2 regions of the Streptomyces sp. NBC_00576 genome follow, and region 1 is predicted to be linked to the other one. Evidence: riboswitches for the same ligand, from Rfam matches in the RefSeq annotation. Region 1 holds a riboswitch; the other holds the start of a gene.
The links. A riboswitch is a leader RNA that binds a small molecule or an ion and turns the genes downstream of it on or off. The one in region 1 is predicted to bind glycine.
Positions count from the first base shown of each region.

Region 2: it holds a riboswitch for glycine, as region 1 does, so the genes downstream of both, gcvP (aminomethyl-transferring glycine dehydrogenase) here and gcvT (glycine cleavage system aminomethyltransferase GcvT) in region 1, are expected to answer to the same signal.

Region 1 covers NZ_CP107780.1:3,089,492-3,094,955, forward strand. Annotated here, with positions in the region: gene OG734_RS12830 (enhanced serine sensitivity protein SseB C-terminal domain-containing protein) at 166-978, opposite strand; gene OG734_RS12835 (enhanced serine sensitivity protein SseB) at 1,177-1,980, opposite strand; gene OG734_RS12840 (AAA family ATPase) at 2,074-2,754, opposite strand; glycine riboswitch at 2,972-3,072, shown strand; glycine riboswitch at 3,073-3,181, shown strand; gene gcvT (glycine cleavage system aminomethyltransferase GcvT) at 3,216-4,334, shown strand; gene gcvH (glycine cleavage system protein GcvH) at 4,454-4,831, shown strand; gene glyA (serine hydroxymethyltransferase) at 4,872-5,464, shown strand, end outside.
Region 2 covers NZ_CP107780.1:9,414,573-9,420,036, forward strand. Annotated here, with positions in the region: gene OG734_RS41095 (DNA polymerase IV) at 1-769, shown strand, start outside; gene OG734_RS41100 (PRC-barrel domain-containing protein) at 691-1,062, opposite strand; glycine riboswitch at 1,176-1,269, shown strand; gene gcvP (aminomethyl-transferring glycine dehydrogenase) at 1,450-4,335, shown strand; gene OG734_RS41110 (DUF5999 family protein) at 4,464-4,658, opposite strand; gene OG734_RS41115 (hypothetical protein) at 5,035-5,464, opposite strand, start outside.

The DNA.
Region 1 (5,464 bases):
CCTGGGGATTCCGTTATCCGAACGCCGGGTAACGGGGGCCGGACGGGCACCAATGGGGACATTACTCGTAAGGTCGATTATTTCACCTTGATCTACGCGCGGAGACAACGCGGTGATTCTTGTGCGCGGTCACCGTAGAGTGACGCGCCCATGCTCCGGGGGTGCTCAGTAACGTCCCCGCGCGGGCGGATACCCGTATCCCGCGGCCGGAGCCTGCGGGGTCTGGGGCGGGGCGGCGACCGCGTGGGCCTCCCGGTCGTAGAACGGGCGGGCGTTCGCGCGCAGCCACATGACGACCGGGTCCTGCTCGTCCGACATGGCGACCGTCGACACCGGCAGCCCCTCGGGGACCGCACCGATCGACTGCTGCATCATCGCGCGCACCGAGTCCACGGCGGGCGGCGAGGTGTCGTACACGTCCAGCCCGATGGCGAGGTACGGCGCGCCGAGCGCCGGCTGCACCCAGGCGCGGCGCAGGGAGCGGATCGCCGGGGTGCGGTGGGCGTTCTGCGAGAGGAGGGCGTAGAACTGCGGGATCTCGATGCCGGGTTCGGCCAGTCGCAGGGGGCCGGCGGGCTGGCGCTCCAGGCCGGTCGCGATCCTGCGCAGGTCGAGCCAGGGGATGCCGACGCCGCCGCCCGGGGAGTGCGGGTTGAGCCACAGGCCGTACTGGTCCGGATAGAGGGTGCGGGCCACGTCGAGGCCGTCGACCACTTCGTACGACCTGTTCCAGCCGCTGACCGACAGCTCCTGGGCGGAGGTCACGCAGGGCGCGTAGCCGTACCCGTCGACCTGCATGTTTCCGTACTGCGCGTCGGGAGAGCCGGCCTGGCCGTGCCAGAGCAGCATCCAGATCTGGCCGGAGGAGGGGGTCGCGAGGGCGCGCAGGAGCGCCTCGTAGGCGTCGTAACGCCCGGGCGTCACTTGGCGCAGCATGTGCTCGACCTGACCGGCCGCGGCCGTGCCCGACGCGCTCACCATTATCGCCCCTTCGTAACCCTGACCGAGTTGTGCGTTTCTTAGCTTAAGCGGCGCCGCTGACACCACGGTCTGCGGAAGGCCGCCCAAGAGCTCGGGACTTGCTGTGCTCGGGCGGCTGCGGGCCCATTGTGGCTGGCCGCGCCCGCTCGACGCAGCCGCAGAATGCCACAGCCCCGCGCCCCTTCGGGGCGCTTCTCAGCCCCCGTGTTGATAGAAGGGACGGACCTTTGCCCGCAACCAGTCGGTCACCGGGTCCTGGGCTATGTCCAGGAAGACCAGGTTCACCGGCCAGGGCGAGGCCGCGCGGGTCAGCGCCCTGCCCAGGGCGTCCATGGGGATGGTGCGGGCCACCGGGTCCCAGGGGGAGAGCTCGACGCCTATGAACATGACGGGGGCGGCCGTTTCTATGGTCGCCAGGCAGCGGCGGGCCGTCTGTACGACGCCCGTGCCCGCGAACTCCGACGAGGCGGCGGTGAGGAAGTCGACCGGCTCCTCCTGCCAGTTGGGCTCGTAGAGGCGGACGCGACCGCCGCCGGCTACGCCGTCGAGGACGGTGCGGCCGGAGCGGCAGAGTTCGGCGACGGCCGGCGGGGGCAGGGGGACGCCGACCACTCCGTCCGGGTTCACGGCGATGCCGACCTGGGGCGGCAGGCCGCGGGCGAACTCGACGGCGGGGGCCACGGTGTACGACACATGGGCGCCGACGACCTGCCGGAACTGCTCCTCCGAGCTGAAGACCGGTACATACGCCTGGCCCTGGATGTCGAGCGTGGGCAGGTCGAGGGGGCCGGAGTAGGGGCCGCCGCCGGCGGGGAGGGGGACCCAGACGAAGCTGCGGCCGAGGACCTCGACGAGGCGGGCGCCCGCGCCGGGCACGCCGAGGGACGCCGAGAGCACCTCCTCCAGCTCGTTGCCGGGCCATCCGCCGTGCGAATGGGGGTGTGCCGGTGCGGGGAAGCCCCCGGGAAAGTCCGGGGGGAAGTCCGCCGGGATGTCCATCTGCCTACCGCCTGCTGTGAACCGCTGTCCTGAGTCCCTCAAGGGGAGTCCCTTAATGAGCAAAACCCTAACCGGCCCCGGCAGATACGGCGGTCAGTCTGCGAAGTCGATCCTGCGCAGCGTGTCCGCCGCGTCCCGGTCGATCAGCACCGCCGAGCCGCAGCCCTCCGGCAGGTTCCCCTTCTCCACGGAGCGCAGCAGCCGCGACGCGGCCTGGCGGTGGCGCAGGAACGCGTACCGCGAGACGCCCCGGCCGCGTTCGCGCTGGCCCTCCAGGGCCTCGCCCGGGGTGACGTCGAGGAGGAGCAGATGCAGGGTGCCGCCCCGGCGGCGGGCCTCGCGGGCCAGCCAGCCGCGCACCCAGGCCTGCGTACCGCAGTCGTGCACGACGACTCCGGCGCCCGACCGCAGGGCGCGGCGCAGTCCGGCGTAGTGGGCGAGGCGGACGAGGGGGCGGTAGACGGCGTAGGGGAGGAAGGAGGGCGTACGGGCGTCCCAGTGGTCGCGGGTGTTCTGGGAGTCGATGCCGGTGGCGCGCACCGCCCGGCGCATCAGCGTGGACTTGCCGCTGCCGGGCAGGCCGGTGACCACGACGAGGTCGCGGGCGCCGAAGGTGAGGCCGTGCGGGCTGTGGCCCGAGCGCTCCCGCAGATCGCGGATCACGGGTTCCGGGCGCGCAGCGCACTCCTCCCGGACGGGGGCGGCCGGCTGCTTGGGCAGCGCGTCGGTCAGTCCGAGGGCCGAGTTCGTCGCGTACGCCGTGGTCCTGTTCACCGTGTTGGTCCTCCCATGGGGTCGGGAAGTACCGTCCCCGTCGAGTGTAAAGAGAAGGTAATACGCGGTGTCTCTCGTTTGGGTCCCCTTACTGCAACAGGCCTGCTACAGGGGATATGTGCGCTCAGGCGGGGCTGTGTCCCCCCTGTGAAGGGTCCCCCTGCCGTGCCGAAGGAATGCGTGCGATGATGTGCCCGCCAACTGCATACCGGCCGCTTGAATCCGCGCGGGAGAGTTCCGGGCACCTCTGGGTACCCGGGCGCCGAAGGAGCAAGTCCCTCCCTTGAATCTCTCAGGCCCCGTTACCGCGCGGGCGAGGCACATCTGAAAAGCGGGCCGCAGGTCGTCGTGACCAGTGGCTCCACCCACGGTGCAAGCCATGTCCTTCATGGCGAACCTCTCAGGTTCCGATGACAGATGGGGAGGAACGACCTCGCCGTCATGCCCTGGGAGCACTACCGATGAGCAGCACACCTCTGCGTCTGACCGCGCTCGATGCCCTGCATCGTTCGCTCGGCGCCACCATGACCGACTTCGCCGGCTGGGACATGCCTCTGCGGTACGGCTCCGAGCGCGACGAGCATCTGGCCGTACGCACGAAGGCCGGCCTCTTCGACCTCTCCCACATGGGCGAGATCACCGTGTCGGGGGCGGAAGCGGCCTCCCTGCTCGACTACGCCCTCGTCGGCAACATCGGGTCCGTCGCCGTGGGCCGCGCCCGCTACACCATGATCTGCCGGGCCGACGGCGGCATCCTGGACGACCTGATCGTCTACCGACTCGCGGAATCCGAATACCTTGTCGTGGCCAACGCCGGGAACGCACAGGTCGTACTGGACGCCCTCGTCGAGCGCGCCGACGGCTTCGACGCACTCGTCCGCGACGACCGGGACGCCTACGCGCTGATCGCCGTACAGGGCCCGGAGGCCCCCGGCATCCTCGCCGCCCTCACCGACGCCGATCTCGACGGCCTCAAGTACTACGCGGGCCTGCCCGGCACGGTCGCCGGTGTCGCCGCCCTCGTCGCGCGCACCGGATACACCGGCGAGGACGGCTTCGAGCTGTTCGTGGCGCCGGGTGACGCGGAGAAGGTGTGGCAGGCGCTGACCGACGCGGGTACGCCGGTCGGACTCGTCCCCTGTGGTCTGTCCTGCCGGGACACGCTGCGCCTGGAGGCGGGCATGCCGCTGTACGGGCACGAGCTGACCACCGCCCTCACCCCCTTCGACGCCGGGCTCGGCCGGGTCGTCAAGTTCGACAAGGCGGGCGACTTCGTGGGCCGCGCGGCCCTGCGCGAGGCCGCCGAGCGTGCTTCGTACGAGCCGCCTCGGGTCCTCGTCGGCCTGGTCGCCGAGGGCCGTCGCGTCCCGCGCGCCGGGTACACGGTCGTCGCCGGCGGCAAGGTGATCGGCGAGGTCACCTCGGGCGCCCCCTCCCCCACGCTCGGGAAGCCGATCGCGATGGCGTACGTCGACGCCGCACACTCGGCGCCGGGCACGGCCGGGGTCGGCGTGGACATCCGGGGCACTCACGAGCCGTACGAGGTCGTGGCGCTGCCGTTCTACAAGCGCCGGAAGTGATCCTGGCTGTCGCTCCGGCGGCAGGAGCAGCCGCTGTCCCGTGTGTCCTGCCTGTTCACGGGCAGTCCCTGTAGTACCCCATGCATGACCAGTCCCCCGCGTACAGGAGAATTCAGGCCATGAGCAACCCCCAGCAGCTGCGCTACAGCAAGGAGCACGAGTGGCTGTCGGGCGCCGAGGACGGCGTCTCGACGGTCGGTATCACCGAGCACGCGGCCAACGCGCTCGGCGATGTCGTGTACGTCCAGCTTCCCGAGGTCGGTGCCACGGTGACCGCGGGCGAGACCTGCGGCGAGCTGGAGTCGACCAAGTCGGTCAGCGATCTGTACTCCCCGGTCTCCGGTGAGGTCACCGAGGTCAACGAGGACGTCTCCAACGACCCGTCGCTGGTGAACTCCGCCCCGTTCGAGGGCGGTTGGCTCTTCAAGGTGCGCGTGGCGGACGAGCCGGGCGACCTGCTCTCCGCGGACGAGTACACCGCGTTCTCCGGCAGCTGAGACACCCAGGCTCAAGACAGGCGTAAGGACGTACTGCCCCATGTCGCTTCTGAACACTCCCCTGCACGAGCTCGACCCGGACATCGCCGCCGCCGTCGACGCCGAGCTGAACCGCCAGCAGTCCACCCTGGAGATGATCGCCTCGGAGAACTTCGCTCCGGTCGCCGTCATGGAGGCCCAGGGCTCGGTTCTCACCAACAAGTACGCCGAGGGCTACCCCGGCCGCCGTTACTACGGCGGCTGCGAGCACGTCGACGTCGCCGAGCAGATCGCGATCGACCGGGTCAAGGAGCTGTTCGGCGCCGAGTACGCCAACGTGCAGCCGCACTCGGGCGCCTCCGCCAACCAGGCCGCGCTGTTCGCGCTGGCCCAGCCCGGGGACACCATCCTCGGCCTGGACCTGGCCCACGGCGGCCACCTCACCCACGGGATGCGGCTGAACTTCTCCGGCAAGCAGTTCGACGTGGTCGCCTACCACGTCGACGAGGCCGGTCTGGTCGACATGGCCGAGCTGGAGCAGCTCGCCAAGGAGCACCGGCCGAAGGTGATCATCGCGGGCTGGTCGGCGTACCCGAGGCAGCTCGACTTCGCCGAGTTCCGCCGGATCGCGGATGAGGTGGGCGCGTACCTCTG
Region 2 (5,464 bases), 6.3 Mb from region 1:
GGCGCTGGCGCACGACGAGCGGCCCGTGGTGGCGGAGCGGGAGACCAAGTCCGTGTCGGTCGAGGACACGTACGACGTGGACATCCATGACCGGGGCCGGGTGGGGACCGAGGTGCAGCGGCTGGCGGACCGGTGTGTGCGGCGGCTGCGCGGTGCCGGGCTGTCCGGGCGGACCATCGTCCTCAAGGTGCGGAGGTACGACTTCTCCACTCTGACGCGGTCCGAGACGCTCCGGGGGCCCACGGACGACCCCGGGGTGGTGCGGGAGGCGGCGGCCCGTCTCCTGGAGGCGGTTGACACGACGGGTGGTGTGCGGCTGCTCGGGGTGGGGGTCAGCGGTCTCGCCGACTTCACGCAGGAGGATCTGTTCGCGCAGGCCGCCGGGGAGTCGGCGGCGCTTGAGCCGGCGGAGGCGGCCGAGCACGAGGGTGGTGAGCGGCAGGAGGAGCAGCCCGTCGAGCGGCACTGGACCACCGGGCACGACGTACGGCATGCCGACTTCGGGCACGGGTGGGTGCAGGGGAGCGGGCTGGGGCGGGTGACCGTCCGGTTCGAGACGCCGCAGTCGGAGCAGCCGGGGCGGGTGCGGACGTTCCGGACCGAGGATCCCGCGCTGGAGCCGGCGGACCCGCTGCCGTTGGTGGCCGTTGCGTCGCGAAGACCTGAGGGTCCGGATGAGGAGTTGTCGGATCAGGCGTCGTCCGTGCCCGCCAGCCTGCCGAAGTCGTGGTCCGGGAACGGGGGAGGGGGAGCCACGTCGAGGCCGTAGTGGTGGTAGAGCTGGAGTTCCTGCTCCGGGGAGAGGTGGCGGCCCACGCCGAAGTCGGGAGCGTCCTTGATCAGGGCCCGCTCGAAGGGGATGCGCAGTGTGCCGTCGATCAGCTCGCTGGGTTCCAAGGGCACGAAGGCGTCCCTGCTGAACAGCCCTGTCCGTATGGCCGCCCACTCCGGCACTCCCGTCGCGTCGTCGAGGTAGATCTCGTCGATCGTGCCGATCTTTGTGCCGTTGCGGTCGAAGGCCTTGCGGCCGATCAGGTTGCGCGGATCGATGTCGGTCTGCACGGCGCCTCCGTATGATCGCAACTCATCCGTAAGCACTACAAAAGAGTACATCTGGGAAGGCGGCCACTCGAAGGTCTGTGCGTGGACCCGCTGATAGGCTGGCCCACGGCTGCTGACCCTGTGCGGGAGAGTCCTCCGGAACCTCGGAGGCGCCGAAGGAGCAAATCCTCCCCGGAATCTCTCAGGCCCCTGTACCGCACGGACGAGGTCACTCTGGAAAGAAGAGCGGGTGTCGACGGCTTCCGCTCTCACCGACGGTGAAAACCGGGACGTCAGCGTGTTGGCGGCCCGGTGAAGCTCTCAGGTTGAGATGACAGAGGGGGAGGCCGTTCGGGCACCCGCGCCGTGGTGCCCCTCGAAGGTCGCGACGACCAGGAGGCCTCCGCAATGACCGTCCACCGCACTCCGCTCGCCGTACTCGAACAGGGCACGCCCTTCGAGCGGCGTCATATCGGGCCCGACCACGAGGACCGGGCCAAGATGCTCGCGCAGGTCGGATACGGCTCGCTCGACGAGCTGACCGCCGCCGCGGTCCCGGATGTGATCAGGAACGCCGACGCGCTCGACCTGCCGGGCGCCCGCACCGAGGCCGAGGTGCTGGCCGAGCTGCGGTCGCTGGCCGACCGGAACCAGGTGCTGGGTTCCATGATCGGGCTCGGGTACTACGGGACCTTCACCCCGCCCGTCATCCTGCGGAACGTGATGGAGAACCCCGCCTGGTACACCGCGTACACGCCGTACCAGCCGGAGATCTCGCAGGGGCGCCTCGAAGCGCTGCTGAACTTCCAGACCATGGTCGCCGACCTCACCGGGCTGCCCACCTCCGGTGCCTCGCTGCTCGACGAGGGCACGGCGGCCGCCGAGGCGATGGCGCTGTCCCGGCGTATGGGCAAGAACAAGAAGGGGCTCTTCCTCGTCGACGCGGACGCCCTGCCGCAGACCATCGCCGTGATCGAGACGAGGGCCGAGCCGACCGGCGTCGAGGTTGTCGTCGCCGACCTGAGCGCGGGCATTCCGGACGACGTCGCAGGGCGTGAGATCAACGGTGTGCTCCTTCAGTACCCGGGCGCCTCCGGTGCCGTCCGGGACCTGAAGCCCGTCGTCGAGCAGGCGCACGCGCTTGGTGCCGTGGTCACCGTCGCCGCTGATCTGCTGGCCCTGACGCTGCTCACCTCGCCCGGTGAGCTCGGTGCGGACATCGCGGTCGGGACGACCCAGCGGTTCGGTGTGCCGATGGGCTTCGGCGGGCCGCACGCCGGATACATGGCCGTGCGTGAGCAGTTCGCGCGCAGCCTGCCGGGCCGGCTCGTGGGTGTCTCCGTGGACGCGGACGGGAACAAGGCCTACCGGCTCGCCCTGCAGACGCGCGAGCAGCACATCCGCCGCGAGAAGGCGACCAGCAACATCTGTACGGCCCAGGTCCTGCTGGCCGTGATGGCCGGCATGTACGCCGTCCACCACGGGCCCGAGGGGTTGCGTACCATCGCCCGGCGCACCCACCGGTACGCCACTATCCTCGCCGCGGGGCTGACGGCGGGGGGCGTCGAGGTCGTCCACGGGGCCTACTTCGACACGCTCACCGCGCGGGTGACCGGGAAGGCCGGCGAGATCGCGGCCGCCGCGCGCGAGCACGGGGTCAATGTGCACCTCGTCGACGCCGATCGGCTGTCCGTCTCCTGCGACGAGACCACCACACGCGCCCAACTGGGCGCCGTCTGGACGGCGTTCGGGATCGACGGTGACATCGAGGCGCTTGACGCCGACACCGAGGACACGCTGCCGGAGGCGCTGCTGCGCACCGACGAGATCCTCACCCACCCCGTCTTCCACCAGTACCACTCCGAGACCTCGATGCTGCGCTATCTGCGCCGGCTCGCCGACCGTGACTACGCGCTCGACCGCGGCATGATCCCGCTGGGCTCCTGCACCATGAAGCTCAACGCGACCACTGAGATGGAGCCGGTCACCTGGCCCGAGTTCGGCCAGCTGCACCCCTTCGCGCCCGCCGAGCAGGCTCAGGGCTATCTGACGCTCATCCGGGAGCTGGAGGAGCAGCTCGCCGAGGTCACCGGGTACGACAAGGTGTCGCTCCAGCCGAACGCCGGTTCGCAGGGCGAGCTGGCCGGGCTGCTGGCCGTACGCGGGTACCACCGGGCCAACGGTGACGAGCAGCGGACCGTCTGTCTGATTCCGTCGTCCGCGCACGGGACCAACGCGGCCAGTGCTGTCATGGCCGGCATGAAGGTCGTCGTCGTGAAGACCGCCGGGGACGGTGAGATCGACGTCGAGGATCTGCGGGCGAAGATCGAGCAGTACCGGGACGAGCTGTCGGTGCTGATGATCACGTACCCGTCCACGCACGGCGTGTTCGAGGAGCATGTCGCCGACATCTGTGCCCAGGTGCACGAGGCCGGAGGGCAGGTGTACGTCGACGGGGCCAACCTCAACGCGCTGGTGGGGCTGGCCAAGCCGGGGCACTTCGGTGGGGACGTCTCGCATCTGAATCTGCACAAGACGTTCTGCATCCCGCACGGGGGCGGCGGCCCGGGGGTGGGCCCGGTGGGGGTGCGGGAGCACCTCGCGCCGTATCTGCCCAACCACCCCCTGCAGCCCGCGGCGGGGCCCGAGACCGGTGTGGGGCCGATCTCGGCGGCGCCCTGGGGTTCGGCGGGCATTCTGCCGATCTCGTGGGCGTACGTCCGGCTGATGGGCGGCGAGGGGCTCAAGCGGGCCACGCAGGTGGCCGTGCTGAGCGCCAACTACATCGCCAAGCGGCTGGAGCCGCACTACCCGGTGCTCTACACCGGGCCTGGCGGGCTGGTCGCGCACGAGTGCATCATCGATCTGCGGCCGATCAGCAAGGCGACGGGAGTGAGCGTCGACGACATCGCGAAGCGGCTGATCGACTACGGCTTCCACGCGCCGACGATGTCGTTCCCGGTGGCCGGGACGCTGATGATCGAGCCGACCGAGTCCGAGGACCTGGGCGAACTGGACCGGTTCTGCGAGGCGATGATCGCCATTCGCGGCGAGGTCGAGAAGGTCGGCGCGGGCGACTGGCCGGCCGACGACAACCCGCTGCGGAACGCGCCGCACACTGCCGCCACGCTCGGCGGGGAGTGGACGCACGCCTACACGCGCGAGGAGGCGGTCTTCCCGGCCGGGGTCTCGGCGGCCGACAAGTACTGGCCGCCGGTGCGCCGGATCGACCAGGCCTTCGGTGACCGGAACCTGGTCTGTTCCTGTCCGCCGCTGGACGCTTACCAGGAGTAATCACCCTCGGACATGCGTCGGGGCCGGTTCGCAGCAGGTTTCTGCGGGCCGGCCCCTCTTCGTCTGTTCAGCTGTTCGGGCAGTCGCTCCTGACGTCGGGAGGCTGCCCTCGTCCGTGTGCGCGGCCGTCAGGCGGCCGTCATCACCGCCGGGCGGTGCGGGGCGATGATCTGGCCGTCGGGCAGGAGCTCACCGGTGTCCTCGAAAAGGAGGACGCCGTTGCACAGCAGGCTCCATCCCTGTTCCGGGTGGTGCGCCATGAGGCGGGCGGACTCCCGGTCGGTGGAGTGAGCTGTCGGGCACGGTGGCTGGTGCTGGCACATTGGTGGGATCTTTCGCTCTGTCGTGGAGTGTGAGATGGCTGTGGTGTCTGTCCTGCGGCTCGAAGCACTGTTCATGGCCGCCCCCCGTTGTGTAAATCGGTTCGAACCCAGTGTTGCCCCACGGGCGTCAAACCGCAGGGATTTAGCCGCACCGCTTCTCACAGGTTTAAGACGCATCACCCGGGCGGCCGGTTCAGCCCAACTGGGCTGTCCCTTTGGGTGGTTCTTGGTGGCCGGATAGGGCTAGTCCGGACAGGTCGCAACCCCTTAATGGCTCGTACGAGCGTAATGCCGCGCGAAAGAGCAATGTGCCCCGTCGCCGGGAATTCGGCGACGGGGCACATGGGAAATACGGAGAGTGTCGTGCCGTGTGCTGTCAGGCGGGGGAACTGAGCAGCGGGGCCGGAGTCACCCGATGGGTCAGGACCGGGAGCAGCTCGGCGACCCGGTGCGGACGGTGGGCGGCGATGCCGGGCGGGGCCGGCGCCAGCGGGACGAGGAGGTCGGTCTCGGCGGGGTGGCCCTCGGCGCCGTCGGCGGTGATGTCGCCGTGCAGCCAGAGCGTGAGCATGTACAGCTCGGGGACGGACAGCAGACGTGCCTGGTAGGGCTGTTTCATCGTTTCGGCCTGACGCAGGGCGCGCTCGGTGGAGGCGATGTAGGGCCCTTCGAAGAAGTGCGAGAAGGCCCAGCCGTCGGGGGTCAGCATGGTCTCGGCCGCGGCCACCGCGCGGTCCCCGCAGCGGATCAGGAAGCGCCACCCGGTCAGCCGGCTGGCGGAAGCCCCCTCGGGGGTGATCCGGTCC